One region of the Streptomyces sp. NPDC020958 genome, then DNA from elsewhere that is predicted to be linked to it. Evidence: riboswitches for the same ligand, from Rfam matches in the RefSeq annotation. Region 1 holds a riboswitch; each other region holds the start of a gene.
The links. Region 1 has a riboswitch for S-adenosylmethionine ahead of ACZ3KP_RS04975 (putative leader peptide). Riboswitches for the same ligand answer to the same signal wherever they lie in the genome.
Positions count from the first base shown of each region.

Region 2: linked by a shared signal. The riboswitch ahead of thrC (threonine synthase) and the one ahead of ACZ3KP_RS04975 (putative leader peptide) in region 1 are both predicted to bind S-adenosylmethionine.
Region 3: linked by a shared signal. The riboswitch ahead of ACZ3KP_RS01300 (amino acid ABC transporter permease) and the one ahead of ACZ3KP_RS04975 (putative leader peptide) in region 1 are both predicted to bind S-adenosylmethionine.

Region 1 is NZ_JBVHFU010000001.1:1,097,764-1,102,686, reverse strand. Features, by position in the region: gene ACZ3KP_RS04995 (PP2C family protein-serine/threonine phosphatase) at 1-613, opposite strand, end outside; gene ACZ3KP_RS04990 (MarR family winged helix-turn-helix transcriptional regulator) at 799-1,233, shown strand; gene ACZ3KP_RS04985 (hypothetical protein) at 1,501-1,938, opposite strand; gene ACZ3KP_RS04980 (DUF1684 domain-containing protein) at 2,388-3,212, shown strand; SAM riboswitch class IV at 3,341-3,454, shown strand; gene ACZ3KP_RS04975 (putative leader peptide) at 3,490-3,618, shown strand; gene ACZ3KP_RS04970 (ABC transporter substrate-binding protein) at 3,967-4,923, shown strand, end outside.
Region 2 is NZ_JBVHFU010000004.1:480,784-485,706, reverse strand. Features, by position in the region: gene ACZ3KP_RS16075 (alpha,alpha-trehalose-phosphate synthase (UDP-forming)) at 1-1,291, opposite strand, end outside; gene ACZ3KP_RS16070 (glucosyl-3-phosphoglycerate synthase) at 1,375-2,319, opposite strand; SAM riboswitch class I at 2,477-2,618, shown strand; gene thrC (threonine synthase) at 2,637-3,920, shown strand; gene ACZ3KP_RS16060 (MoaD/ThiS family protein) at 3,968-4,243, shown strand; gene ACZ3KP_RS16055 (cold-shock protein) at 4,713-4,916, shown strand.
Region 3 is NZ_JBVHFU010000001.1:274,889-279,811, reverse strand. Features, by position in the region: gene ACZ3KP_RS01310 (ABC transporter substrate-binding protein) at 1-617, opposite strand, end outside; gene ACZ3KP_RS01305 (amino acid ABC transporter ATP-binding protein) at 683-1,471, opposite strand; gene ACZ3KP_RS01300 (amino acid ABC transporter permease) at 1,468-2,448, opposite strand; SAM riboswitch class IV at 2,831-2,942, opposite strand; gene ACZ3KP_RS01295 (glutathione S-transferase C-terminal domain-containing protein) at 3,020-3,883, opposite strand; gene ACZ3KP_RS01290 (hypothetical protein) at 4,127-4,273, opposite strand; gene ACZ3KP_RS01285 (hypothetical protein) at 4,465-4,923, shown strand, end outside.

The DNA of each region.
Region 1 (4,923 bases):
GCATGAGGTGGTCCGCGGTGGCGGACCAGTCGAAGTTGTCACCGAAGATCGCGTAGGCGGGCTCCAGCTGCGCGCCCAGTTCGTACTCGGGGCGCGCGCAGGAGCGGCCCGGCAGGAGCTGCCACTGCATCTCGGCGGCCAGGGTCAGCCGGTCCTTGCGTCGTGCGCGCAGGTACACGTCCGTGTCACGCTCCGCGACGATCACCTCGTGGCCGAGCACCTCGGCGATCTCCGCCAGCTCGCCCAGCAGGCCGGGCACGTCCTCCCCGTCCGGCAGGGTGACGCACAGCACGCCCAATCGGTCGCCACGCACGGTGACCGGCAGATGGACGCGCACGGCACCCCCGGGAGCGGCCTCCACGAGGGGTTCCTGGGCCCCGAAGGCACGGCCCACGGGGCTGCTGTGCACCGACACCGGCTCCGCGGTGTTCGGCAGCGAGGACACCGGCTGCAGCACGGTCAGGCCGTAGTCGGCGAGCAGCAGCTCCACGGACGTCGCGGCGTACTCCTGTACGAGCACTCTGCGCACGACGTCGAGCAGCTCATGGGGGGCCGCCGTACGCAGAGCGCGTTCAGCGGTCACAAATCTCTTCACGATCGTAAATACACCCATCCTCCGTCGGACGCACACGAGCCTTGCACACACGACAGGGCTGATTGTGCCGCGTCACGCCGCATCGTCCGAACCATCTGTTGCAGGAACCGGCACCTAGTACGCTGAAAGACGTCCCAGGTGCCTGCGAGAGTGTGACGGTGACTGTCTTCCGCCCCCGCCCCGAGCCCGTCGAGGTAGCACGTATGACCTTGACGGCAGTGGAGTTGCTGGAAGTTTTGTGGGGCCGGGCCTCGACCGCGCCGGCTTCGCCGTCCCAGATGCGCGTGCTGCTGATGCTGGAGCACCATGACGGCATCAATCTGCGTACCCTCGCCGACTCCCTCGCCTCCACGCCCCCGTCCACCAGCCGGCTCTGCGACCGGCTGGTGGCCGCGGGCTTCGTCGAGCGGGTGGTCAGCCCCGCCGACCGGCGCGAGGTACGGCTGCACCTCAGCGACCGGGGCCGCGTCTTCCTCGATGACCTGCGCGCACGCCGGGAGCAGGAGCTCCAAGCGGTGCTGGAGCTGATGCCCGCCGCCAAGCGGACCGCGCTGCTGGAGGGGCTGGAGGCGTTCTGCGACACGGCGGCGCTGCAGATACACAGCGACGAGCCGCGTGCCGGGGGCCGGACGGCCTGAACGCCTTCCCAGTCCACCGATCGCGTCGAAGCGTCGGGGCTCGGGCGGCCAGCACACGGAGCGACCTCCGCCCACCAGAACATCGCAAGTTCCTTCCCGCGCAATGCGACTCGGTTACTTTGTTGCCTCACGCCCATAGTTGTCAAATGGCAACAGTCGGGCCCGGGGCCTCTCTTGTACTGGTACCCCCGAATCACCGTCTCTGCCTGTGGCCAACGTCTCCGGGGGAGCCGGCCTGCGAGAGAGGCATGAGACCGGTGCCGCGCTTCAGGCGGCGGGCAGCAGGCCTTCGCGCAGACGGGCGAGCAGACGGGACACGTGCATCTGGGAGACACCGAGACGTTCGGCGATCATCAGGGCGAGGGCGTGGAAGTCCCCGACCGGGCCGAGTGCGGCGTCCTCGTCGCCTATGAAGTCCGCCGACGGGGACTCGCCGTCCTCGTCGGCGCGCGCCGGCTGGACGCGGGCTTCCGGCCCGCGGCTGCGGAACCGGGCGGCCGCGAACCGCACCAGGGACATGTTCATCTCGATCAGCGTGTCGCGCGCGTACCGGTATTCGGGAGTGCCTTCCGCCGGCTGCGCCAGGCGGTCGAAGAACACCTCCGGCAGCTCCCGCGCGTCCTTCGGTGCGACCTCGGCAGGGGTCGCGATCTCCGGAACATCCGCCCTCTGCCCGGCGGCCTGCACGGTCGTCGTTCCCCTCATGCGCCCCTCCCGGTCGTCCGGCCTCGTCGGCACCGGTTCCTGGTCCCGCTAGGACGCGCTTACCCCCACCGCCCACGGCCATGCCCGAACGACGGCTCGGCGGATGCGGACGTGCCAGGTGTTCTTGACATCCGCCGGGGCGGCCGACGTACGGTGAACCGATCTGTTTCGGACGGGTGGAGGCCCCTGATGCGCGGACTCGGAGCGGCACCCAGGGGTGTGCGTTCCGCCGTGCGGCTGGTCACCCGTCGGCATGTGGACTTCTGCCGCACCTGCTCGGCCGTCTGTCCTCTTCCGCGCCGCTGACCCCTGCCCGGCCCGCGTCACCCGAGCTGCGAACCCGCCCTGACCGGTCCGGTCGCCGTGACGCCGCCTGCCCCGCGGACGTGGCCCACGCCGCCGTCTCCTCGACTTCCCCGTCGACGAACCCGACCCACGAAGGAGACCCCATGACCACCGAGGCCACCACGACGGACCTGCGGGCGTTCACCGAGGACTGGCTGGACTGGTACCGCGCCCAGGAGGCCCGGCTGGCCGACCCGCACGGTTTTCTGGCGATCACCGCCCTGCACTGGCTGGACGACCGGCCACAGCGCTTCCCCGACGCGCCCGGTGCCTGGCGCACCGGCCCCGACGGGGTGGTGGTCACCCTGGACGACGGAGAGGAACTGGTCGTCGGCGGGACGCCGGTGCGGGGAGAACACCGCTTCGGCGTGCTTCCGGAGCGCGGGGGCGTCGACGCGGTCTGGGGCGACGCCGTCATCGAGGTAGCCAAGCGCGGCGGGAACGACATCGTGCGCCCCCGGCACCCGGACGCGCCGCTGCGCACCGCCTTCACCGGCACCCCCGCCTACGCACCCGACCCGCGCTGGGCAGTGACCGGCCACTACGTCCCCTTCGACGAGCCGCGGCCGACCACCGTGGGCGCCGCGGTCGAGGGCCTCGAGCACGTCTACGACGCGCCGGGGCGGATCGAGTTCGAGCTGGCCGGGCGGCAGCTGTCCCTGACCGCGTTCCCCGGCCGCGATCCCGGCGGGCTGACGGTGCTGTTCACCGACGCGACCTCCGGGGTCACCACCTACGCCGCCAACCGGGTCCTGACGGTCGAACCGCCCGCCGCCGACGGCACGGTGGTGCTGGACTTCAACCGTGCCGCGAACCTGCCGTGCGCCTACACGGACCTGGCCACCTGCCCGCTGCCGCCGGCCGAGAACCGGCTGCCGGTGGCGGTCGAGGCCGGGCAGAAGATCCCCCGCGAACGCGGCGGGTCCTGAACCGGACGGAGGGGCCGCCCGGTCGGATGGCCGGACGTGTCCCGGCAGGTGAGACGTTCCGGCCTCGCGCGCCGAACGCCCCTGTGTGGCATTGACGTTCGACAAGTCGGCTCCGTAGCATCTCGATCGGCATTGAGTGTCAGCGTCAAGCCCTGGCTCGCTGACCGGCAACCCTCCCGCGCGGTGGGGTGCTCCAGGTGAAAGCCCGGCGGGATCACCGACGATCACCGCAAGCGCGTGGCCCCGGTGGCGGGGCCGGAGACGGGGAGGGACCGGTATGCACAGCGATCACGCGGCGGTCGCCTCCTGCGCCGGTGCCATGCCGTTCTCCCGTCTCTCCCGCCGACGCCACATCGACCTCAAGCGCTCGACCAGCTGCCTCTGTCGCACGACCAGTTGTCGCTGACGAGCAGGCCCCCGGTCCGCTGACAAGCCGTCGCCGACGAGCCCCCTGACCGGCCACCGCGCCGACCGGGACCGCCGCCGGGCACGGCCTCCCGGCTCCCGGCTCCCGGCTCCCGGCTCCCGGCTCCCGGCTCCCGGCTCCCGGCTCCCGGCTCCCGGCTCCCGCTTGACGGTCCGCTGCCCGCTCTCCCGCCACCGCGCCCGCTGGCGTCTTCCTGACCACCGCCTGATCAGCGCTTTCCCCCGCCGGTGCCGACCGGCCGGGTCGCACGTCCGTCCCCGCACGGCGTGCCGCGCTCCCGACGCCTGTCACCCGGTGCCAGGTGACACGAGTAGGAGAAAACCCTCCGTGACCGCACTTCCGGTATTCAGATCATCCCGTTGGGCGCCGCTGGCCGCCCTGCTGACCACCAGCGTGCTGCTGACCGCCTGTGGTTCGGGCGACGGCGGTTCCGGCGGCGCGAGCAGCCGGCCTAAGTCCGGCGGCACCCTGACCTTCGCGGTGGGTTCCGACTCCGGCTGCGTGGATCCGCAGCAGGTCGGCAGCAACGACACCATCTACTCGGTCCGTCAGATCGTGGACTCGCTGACCGACCAGGACCCGAAGACGGGCAAGATCGTGCCGTGGCTGGCCAGGAGCTGGGACATCAACTCCGACGCCACCCGGTTCACGTTCCACCTGCGCTCGGGCGTCACCTTCAGCGACGGGTCGAAGCTGACCGCGCAGGTGGTCAAGGACAACTTCGACGCGGTGCCGAAGCTCGGCGCCCTGGGCACCCTGGCCCAGGGTTACCTCAACGGTGTCAAGAGCACCACCGCGGTCGACCCGCTCACCGTGCAGGTGACCTTCGCACAGCCCAACGCGCAGTTCCTGCAGGCGACTTCGACCCACTCACTGGGCATCGAGTCGTCCGCGAGCGTGCACCGCACCCCGCAGCAGAAGTGCAGTGACGGGGTGGTGGGATCCGGGCCGTTCGTGCTGAAGGGCTACGTGCAGAACCAGTCGATCACCCTGGCCAGGCGGACCGGGTACGCCTGGGGATCCAGTCTGTGGGCCAAAAAGGGCGAGGCCTACCTGGACAAGCTGGTCTTCAAGGTGGTGCCGGAGGCAGGCGTACGCGCCGGCAGCCTCCAGTCCGGGCAGGTCGACGCGATCAGCAGCGTCGGCAGGGCCAACGAGGCAGCGCTCAAGGGCGGCCAGGTCACGCTCGCCCGCCGGGCCAACCCCGGGGTGGTGTTCGGTCTGGGCCTCAACAACGCCAGTCCCCTGCTGAAGGACGCCAGGGTGCGGCAGGCACTCCAGGTC
Region 2 (4,923 bases), on a different contig from region 1:
CGATGTCGTAGGGATTCACCACCACCGCGTCCTCGCCCAGCTCCTCGTACGCCCCCGCCTCCCGCGAGAGCACCAGCGCGCACCCCTCGTCCGACACCAACGGGATCTCCTTCGCGACCAGGTTCATGCCGTCCCGGATGGGGTTCACCAGGGCCACGTCGGCCAGCCGGTACGCCGCCAGCGAGCGCGCGAAGTCGTCCTTGACGTGCAGCACCACCGGGGTCCAGTCCGCCGTCCCGTACGCCGAGTTGATCTCGTCCGCGACCCGCTGCACCTCTGCCGTGTAGTCCCGGTAGACGGCGAGGTCCTGCCGCGAGGGGTAGGCGAACGCGACGTGCACCACCCGCTCCCGCCACTCGGGACGGTCGTCGAGCAGCTGCCGGTAGGCGAGCAGCCCGCGCACGATGTTCTTCGACAGCTCGGTCCGGTCGACCCGGACGATGGTCTTGCGGCCCTCCCCGATCTCCTCCCGGAGGGCCGCCATCCGCTCGTCCACGTCCCGCTCGTGCGCCCGCTTGCGCAGGAAGTCGGCGTCGGCGCCCAGGCCGTGCACCCCGATCCGGGTGTCCGACGAGGAGGGGATCCCCGGGCCCAGCACCGTGTGACAGCAGGCCACGAACGCGTCCGCCCAGCGGCGGGTCAGGAACGCCGCGTGGTCGGCGCCGAGGATCCCGCTCAGCAGCTCCGCCGCGATGTCGTCGGGGAGCAGCCGGAAGTAGTCCGGCGGTGCCCACGGGGTGTGCGAGAAGTGACCGATCCGCAGGTCGGGCCGCAGCTGCCGCAGCATCCGGGGCGCGAGCGCCAGGTGGTAGTCCTGGATCACCACCACCGCGCCGTCGCCCGCCTCCTCGGCCAGCGCCTCGGCGAACGCGCGGTTGTAGGCCCGGTACGACTCCCACTGGCGCCGGAACTCCGCGTCGAAGACCGGTTCCAGCGGGGTCTGGTAGAGCATGTGGTGGACGAACCACAGCACCGAGTTCGCGATGCCGTTGTACGCGTCCGAGAACACGCCCGGTTCGATGTCGAGCATCCGGACCCGCTGGCCCCCGGTGTCCGCCTCCGGCAGCAGGCCGCCCCCGGCCCGCCGGACCGCCTCGCGGTCACCGTCGCTCAGCGCGGCGCACACCCACACCGCGTTCGCGTCCGGCCCGATGGCCGAGAGCCCCGAGACCAGCCCGCCGCCGCCGCGTTTGGCACGCAGGGCGCGGTCCGCGTCGTCAGGGTGCACCTCGTACGAAACCGGGCCGCGGTTGGACGCGACCAGCACCTCTGCACTGCCGGTGGAAGCCATGGGGGAAGCCATACGCCTCAACCTAGCCCGGCTTGTAAACGCTCAAACGTACGGCCACGCCCGACGGGCGAACGTGTACCAGGTCAGGCCACCCGGCGGTCGGCGTACTCCGCGATCTCCACCATCGGCGGGCGTTCCTCCGTGTCCACGGAGTAGGTGCGGGGTTCGAAGCCGTCCTCGCCGCGTTCGAACTGGGTCAGGGACGGGCGGATCAGATGGCCGCGGGCCAGCCGCAGCTGGGCCGTGCGGTAGATCGCGGCGGACATCCGGCCGAGGGCCTGGCCGTCCTGGTGGCGGTGCTTGCGCACCCCGACGTCCACCTGGGCGAGCGCGTCCAGGCCGACCAGGTGCAGGGCGTCCACCAGCATGCCCAGCTCCACGCCGTAGCCGACCGGGAAGGGGAGCTGCTCCAGCAGGGTGCGGCGGGCCGCGTACTCGCCGCCGAGCGGCTGCACGAACCCGGCCAGCTGCGGCCAGTGCATGTTCAGCAGGGGGCGGGCCATCAGCTCGGTGACCCGGCCGCCCTGGCCCGCCGCGCCGGCGAGCGGGCGGTCGTACATCGCCTTGACCAGGTGCACGTCCGGGTCGGTCAGCAGCGGGCCGACGATGCCGGTGACGAAGTCGGAGGAGAAGTCCTTCAGGTCGGCGTCGACGAAGCAGATGACGTCCCCGCCGGTGACGAGCAGGGAGCGCCACAGGACCTCGCCCTTGCCGGGGACGGCGGGGATGCGGGGGAGGATCGTGTCACGGTGGACGACCCGGGCGCCCGCCGCCGCGGCCACCGCCGCCGTGCGGTCGGTGGAGCCCGAGTCGACGACCACGATCTCGTCGACGAGCGGCACCTGCCGCATCAGGTCGTGACGGATGACCGCGACGATGTCGCCGACCGTCTCCTCCTCGTTGAGCGCGGGCAGCACGACGGAGACGGACTGACCGGTGCGCTGCTTGGCGGCGAGTATCCGGTGCAGCGGACGGTCGGTCACGGACCAGGAGCGGGTGGCCAGCCAGCGCTCGGCTTCTTCCAGCACAGTCAGCGGCTCCTCACTGTCACGGTCACACTGCGGGGTGTGATCCATCTCGCGGTACGGACGACTATCTCAACTGTCCTGGCCTTCGGTTACAGTCTTGAACAACGCGCGTGACCATCGCATGTCCTGGGGTCACCGTGCGTTGACAACCGAATACAGCTCATCCAGAGGGGCAGAGGGAAACGGCCCGATGAAGCCCCGGCAACCCTCCAGCCGGTCTCGTGTTCACAGCGAGGCTCCCGGCTAGGGAAGGTGCCAAATCCGTCTCACGGCGAGATGCGCCGTGAGGAAGATGAGGAGAAAGGGCCTCGCCTCACATGGCTGCGCAGACTGTTGCAACCGCTTCCCCGAAGACCGTGGACCTCGGCCCCGCCGCCGCGCTGTCCTGCCGCGAGTGCGGCCACCGCGTGCCGCTCGGCCCGGTGTTCGCCTGCGAGGAGTGTTTCGGCCCGCTGGAGATCGCGTACGACTTCTCGGGCTACGACACCGAGGAGCTCCGCAAGCGGATCGAGGCGGGACCCGCGAACATCTGGCGCTACGCGCCGCTGCTGCCCGTCCCCGCGGACGTGGCGACCAAGCCGAACATCAACCCGGGCTGGACCAAGCTCGTCCAGGCCGACAACCTGGCCAAGGAGCTCGGCGTCACCGGCGGGCTGTACGTGAAGGACGACTCGGGCAACCCGACGCACTCCTTCAAGGACCGCGTCGTCGCCCAGGCCGTCGAGGCCGCCCGTGCCTTCGGCTACACCACGCTCTCCTGCTCCTCCACCGGCAACCTGGCCGGTGCCGTCGGCGCCGCCGCGGCCCGGGCCGGCTTCCGCTCCTGCGTGTTCATCCCGCACGACCTGGAGCAGGGCAAGGTCGTCATGGCCGCGATCTACGGCGGCGAGCTCGTCGGCATCGAGGGCAACTACGACGACGTGAACCGTTTCTGCTCCGAGCTGATCGGCGACCCGGCCGGCGAGGGCTGGGGCTTCGTCAACGTCAACCTGCGGCCGTACTACGCCGAGGGCTCCAAGACGCTCGCGTACGAGATCTGCGAGCAGCTCGGCTGGCGGCTCCCGGACCAGCTGGTCGTCCCGATCGCCTCCGGCTCCCAGCTCACGAAGATCGACAAGGGGCTGCAGGAGCTGATCAAGCTCGGGCTCGTCGAGGACAAGCCGTACAAGATCTTCGGTGCGCAGGCGGAGGGCTGCTCGCCGGTGTCGACCGCCTACAAGGCGGGTCACGACGTGGTCCGGCCGCAGAAGCCGAACACCATCGCCAAGTCCCTCGCCATCGGCAACCCGGCCGACGGCCCGTACGTCCTCGACATCGCGCGGCGCACCGGCGGCGCGGTGGAGGACGTCGACGACGAGCAGGTCGTCGACGCCATCAAGCTGCTCGCGCGGACCGAGGGCATCTTCGCGGAGACCGCGGGCGGGGTGACGGTCGGCGTCACCAGGAAGCTCATCGAGAACGGGCTCATCGATCCGGCGAAGTCGATCGTCGTCCTCAACACGGGTGACGGACTGAAGACACTGGACGCGGTCGCGGGTACGGGACTCACCGCGACCATCCGCCCGAATCTCGAGTCTTTCCACGAGGCCGGGCTCGCCTGAGCCGACCGCACAGAACCAGGGCGTTGCCCGGACCGGAGGTCTAGACAGTGAGCGTCACCGTTCGCATCCCCACCATCCTGCGTACCTACACCGGCGGCCGGGCCGAGGTCGCCGCGGAAGGCGCCAACCTCGGCGAGGTCATCGCCGACCTGGAGAAGAACCACACCGGGATCGCCGCCCGCGTTCTCGACGACCAGGGCAAGCTGCGCCGGTTCGTCAATGTGTACGTCAATGACGACGACGTGCGATTCGAGCAGGGCCTGGAGACGGTCACGCCGGACGGCGCCGGCGTCTCCATCATCCCGGCCGTCGCCGGTGGCTGAGCCGCCGACCCGCCTGACGTGATGGCCGAATGACCGAACATTACCTTCGGTAACAGGAATCACGGGTTGTGAATGGGATTGCCCCCTCCGCGAGAGAAGCGGAGGGGGCAATTCTGTGTGGTTGAGCGCGGTACAGTTGGGGAACACGGTCCCGATCACCGGGGCGCGGGCCCTGTTATTGGATACCGCTGGCCTGCCAAGAAGTAGCCAAAGTGTGCCGGTCATATGCGGCTTTCGTGGCTTTTATGGGGCCCGACTTGCCCTGAATTCAACCGAATTCTCGCTACATTCCGGACCCTTCCCGCCCAGAATTCTCGTCCGATTGACCTGTTGCAGACGGCAGTTGGACAGATACATTCAGCCGCGGTCGACGCGTTCCGGCGCACGCCCCCAACCAATGGGGGGTGAGGTCTGACCCGGATCCGCGAAGTGTGGATCTGTGCAAGGGCCAGTAATAGGGGAGTTAGGCATGGCTCAGGGCACCGTCAAATGGTTCAACGCGGAGAAGGGGTACGGCTTCATCGCGGTCGACGGTGGTGCGGACGTGTTCGTCCACTACAGCGCGATTCAGATGGACGGCTACCGCACCCTGGAAGAGGGCCAGCGGGTCGAGTTCGAGATCTCGCAGGGTCAGAAGGGCCCGCAGGCCGACATGGTTCGCGTCACCGCCTGAAACGGCA
Region 3 (4,923 bases), 820 kb from region 1:
TGGTTGGTGCCGGAGCCGACGGCGATCGTCTTGCCGGCGAGGTTCTCGTAGTTGCCGTCGAAGTTCCAGGTGCTCTTCTTCGGCACGAGGAAGGCGAGGTTGTCCTGCCGGTAGGACGCGAACTCGTACTTCTTCTTGCGCTCCTCGGTGTCGGTGACGTTGGAGAAGGCCACGTCGACCTTGCCGCTGTCGATGCCGACGAAGAGGTTCTCCCAGGTGGAGTTCTGGACCTCGGGCTTGAGTCCGAGGACCGCGGCGACCAGGCGGCCGAGGTCAGGCTCGGAGCCGGTCAGGGTCTTCTGGTCGCTTCCGGTGAAGGCCAGGGGCGGGAAGCCGGCGGGCAGGGCGCCGATGCCGATCTTCAGGGTGCCGCTCTTCTTGACCGCGGCGGGCAGTTCGGCGCTGACGGACTTGACCTCGGAGACCTTGATGGTGGTCTGGGTGGCGGCGCCGTTGGAGACCTGGCCCACGACGACCTCGCCGGACTTGGCGTTGTCGGTGGTGGTGGCCGCGTCGCTGTCGCCCCCGCAGGCGGCGAGCCCGGTGGCGAGGGAGGCGACGGCGGTGGCCGCGGTGATGCCTCTGATCAGGCTGCGTCGGGTGAAGTGGGTAGACATGGCCGTTCCTTGTCGGTGCCGGTGATGAGGGTGAGGGCGTGGGGGGAGGTCTGTGGTGCGGCGGTTCAGAGGACCTTGCTGAGGAAGTCCCTGGTCCGCTCGTGCCGCGGCTTGTCGAGGACCTCGGAGGGCGGCCCCTGCTCGACGATCCTGCCGCCGTCGATGAAGACCACCCGGTCGGCGATCTCGCGGGCGAAGCCGATCTCGTGGGTGACGATGACGAGGGTGGTGCCGCTGGTGGCCAGGTCCTTGATGACGGAGAGGACCTCCCCGACCAGCTCGGGGTCGAGGGCGGAGGTGGGCTCGTCGAAGAGGATGACGCCGGGACGCAGGGCGAGGGCGCGGGCGATGGCGACGCGCTGCTGCTGGCCGCCGGACAGCTGCCGCGGGTAGGCGCCGACGCGTTCGCCGAGGCCGACGCGTTCGAGCAGTTCCTTGGCCAGCGCCTGGGCCTCGGGCTTGGTCAGCTTCCCGGTGGCGACGGGGGCGGCGGCCACGTTGTCCAGCACGGTCAGGTGCGGGAAGAGGTTGAAGTTCTGGAAGACGAAGCCGATCCGGCCGCGCTGGGCCAGGATGGCGCGCTCGCTCAGCTCCTTGAGCCTCTCGCCCTGCCGTTTCACCCCGATCAGCTCGTCGTTGATGCTGACGTAGCCGATCTCGGGCTTCTCCAGGTGGTTGATGACCCTCAGGAGCGTGGACTTGCCGGATCCGGACGGGCCGAGGATGACGGTGACCTCGCCGGGGCGGATGGTCAGGTCGACGCCGTCGAGGACGCGGTGGGCGCCGTACCACTTGTGGACGTCGTGGATCTCCAGGGCGGCGGGGACCGTCTGCACGGTGTCGGTGATGCTCATACGGCGGCCTCCCGGCGGATGCGGGCGCGCAGGTCGGTCAGGCCGGCCCGCAGTTTCTGCACGGGGGTCGGCGGCAGCGAGCGGGTGGCGCCCCGGGCGTAGTACCGCTCGACGTAGAACTGGATCACGGAGACGACGCTGGTGAGGATCAGGTACCAGACGGTGACCACCAGCAGCAGCGGCACGATGTCGCCGGGGTAGGTGGAGCCCATGCTCTGGGCGGTGCCGAAGAGGTCGAGCAGGGAGACGTAGAAGACCAGCGAGGTGCTCTTGATGAGGCCGATGAGCTGGTTGACGTAGTTCGGGATGATCGACCTGAGCGCCTGCGGGAAGACGATCCTCCGGAACTGGTAGCCCTTGGGCAGTCCGAGCGCGGCGGCCGCCTCGTGCTGGCCCTGGTCCACCGAGAGGATGCCGCCGCGGACCACCTCGGCCGCGTAGGCCGCCTCGTTGAGGCTGAGGCCGATGACGGCGATGACCATGTCGGTGGCGAGCTTCGACTCGTCGAAGGAGAAGAAGGCCGGCCCGAAGGGGACGCCGACGCTCAACGTCTTGTAGAGGGCGCTGAAGTTGTAGAGGAAGAGCAGGACGACGATGAGCGGTATGGAGCGCAGCGCCCACACGTAGGTCCAGCTGACCGCGCGCAGCACCGGGCTCTTGGAGAGCCGGGCCAGCGCGAGCAGGACGCCGCCGAGGAGGCCCAGCACCGCGCTGTAGGCGGTGACTTCGAGGGTGATGACCAGCCCGTCGAGGATGGTCGGCCGCAGGAACCAGTAGCCCCAGCGGTCCCACTGGTAGAAGGGGTTGGTCACCAGTCCGTGGACGAACTGGGCGACCAGGACCAGGACGACGGCGGTGGCGATCCACCGTCCTGGCTTGCGCAGTGGCAGAACACGCTGTGCTGTAAGGGGCTTTGACGGTTCGTCGGCGGCGGACGGCGCCTCGGGGGCGAGGGTGGCGCCTGGGGGTTCACTCATGGCGGGCTCCGGCGGAGTCGGACACCCCGGATGCCACGGCCGGGTACGCGGCACCGGGCCGTGTTCGGGCACGGCACGGGGCACGGGGGCGCGCGGGACACGGGGGCTGGGCGGACGGCGTCACACCGGACGGCCGGTGCTTTCGTCAGGAACGCTGAGGCGCGAAGCTGCGGGACTGGGCGGAAAGGCCTGGTCAGACCCGACAGCGGGCACAGCCCGGTGCGGTACACGCGCTACACAGGGCGCTGTTGACACGGAGCAGGTCGACGGCGCGGTCGGCGACGAGCGGGCTCGGGTACGGCTGTACGCAGCCCTGGGCGCGGCGCGGGGCCGTGCTGGAAGCTGCGTACATGTCCGTCACCTGTCACTTGGTGGCCCGTGGGCCGCGCGCTTACCGAACGTCGTCATTCGGTCGGGTCGTCACCTGGGGCACCCCACCGCGGTGCGAGGGTTGCCGGTCAGCTAGCCAGGGCTTGATGCTGACGCTCTTGACCGTTCTGGTCCGTAAGTTAGGCAGCCGCCCGAACGAATGTCAACGCCTGTCCAGTTGGCGGGACGGTTCAGGCCGCTCTCACCTGCGGGAAGCGTCCGCCGCATGCCCGGCCCAGTCCAGGATCTGGACGGCCGCGCCGGCGGCTTCCAGTCCCTGGCAACGGCCGTGGTGGCGGCGGGCGATGCCGTCGAGGTCGAGGTGGGCGCCGAAGGCCGGGTGCGCGGCCAGCCGCCGGGCGTAGGCCCACAGCACCGGGTGGTCGGCGATGCGGTGCACGGCGGAGGCGTCCAGGTGGTTGCGGTGCACGGTGTCCAGCTGCACCAGGGTCACCCACAACTCGACGTCGGCTGCGGTCAGTCGACCGCCGACCAGGAACTCGACGCCGGTCAGCCGGTGTTCCAGCTCGCCCAGCGCGGCGAGCAGGGTCTCCAGCGCCCGCGGGTCGCCGCCCTCCTGCCCGGCGCGCTGCGCGGCCTGTTCGACGTCCTCGGCGCACAGCCGCTCGACGGCCTCGATCTCGGCCTCGGCACCGCACGGGTACAGGCGCGTGACGCCGTCGCCGAAGTGGCGGTCGAGGTCGCGCAGGATGTCCCGGCTGTGGGTGGAGACGATCCGGCCCGACCAGTCGTCGCTCAGCACCGGCGCCAGGGCCGGTGCCGAGTAGCGGTGGGCGCTGGCCTCGTACAGCGGGCGCAGTGCCGTGTGGCTGCCGTCGGGGCAGTCCGGGACCGCGGGCAGGAAGGTGACCGGACAACAGCCGTCCAGGGCCAGCAGACTGTGGCCGACGGCGATGCGGAGGCCGTCGGGACAGGCGGTGGCGAGGTGGAGCCGGTAGCGGCCCGGCACGGCGTAGTGGCCGCTGCGCGCGTCCCGTCCGATGCGTCCCCGGAAGGCGGGGGCGGTGCGGACGGACGGCAGGGCGGTGAGCGGAGTGATGGACATGCGTCTCCCCTGGTACGGGCGCGTGGACGTACGCGCGGCGGAAGCGTTCATCGGGCGGTCGGGGCAGGGGGCGGGCGGGGCGGGGCTGGCTGTGGAGGGCGGGGGTGGCGCCGTGCGCCGGAGGGCGGGGCGGAGCGGGCCGCGAACGCGCGGTGGGCCTGGCCGCCGAAGGCGCGGACGGTCGGGCCGGGTCGCGGAAGGGGCGCCCGTTTCGGCCCGGCCCACGGAGGGCGGCGCGGGCGGTCAGCCGGTGCGGCTGATGGCGCTGCACACCCGGAGCAGGTCGATGTGCAGCCGGGAGGTGAGCAAGGGGGAACCGAGCAGGGCCGGCGGCCAGGGCGTACGGCTTTCCCGGCGCTCTCTGCCGGTGACCGTGCGCAGCCGATCCATCTTTCCCTACCTTTTCACTAGGATTCCCCTCTGGAGTGTCGATCGGCCTCCGCGCGGCGTCAAGAGGGCGTCCACGCCTGGGACACCGGCGCTCCCCGGGGCGCTCACCCGAATGGCACGCGCGGGTGGTCGGCTGCCGGAGCGGATGGTGGCGTGGAGGGACGAACCGTGTTCCCGAGGAGGCAGCCGCCATGACCCGTCCGTCCCGACCCGCGCGTGTGCTGGCCGCGGCCCTGGCGGCGGGGTCCCTGCTCGCCGTCGCGGCCTGTTCGGGCGGGAGCGGTGACTCCGCAGCCGCGGCCGTCTCGCCCGCCGCCGAGCGCTCCGCCGCCTCACCGACGGCGACGGCCGCCCTCACCGGGCCCGGTGCGCAGGCGGCGCTGATCACACCGGCCGACATCGAGGACAACTGGCAGCTGGCCACGGACGCCGCGACCTGGCGCAACAACCTGCTGGTCGGCAAGGTCGACGTGGCCGGCTTCCTCACCGCGAAGACCGACGCCGCCGACTGTCAGCGGCTGCTCGACAGCCTCTACTCCGACACCCTGCTCGGCCGCGCCACGGGCGCCTCCGGGCTGCGCGGCTTCACCTCGGAGACCGCCCGGATGCTCTACCAGGTCGGGGACTACGGCTCGGCGAACCTGAACGCC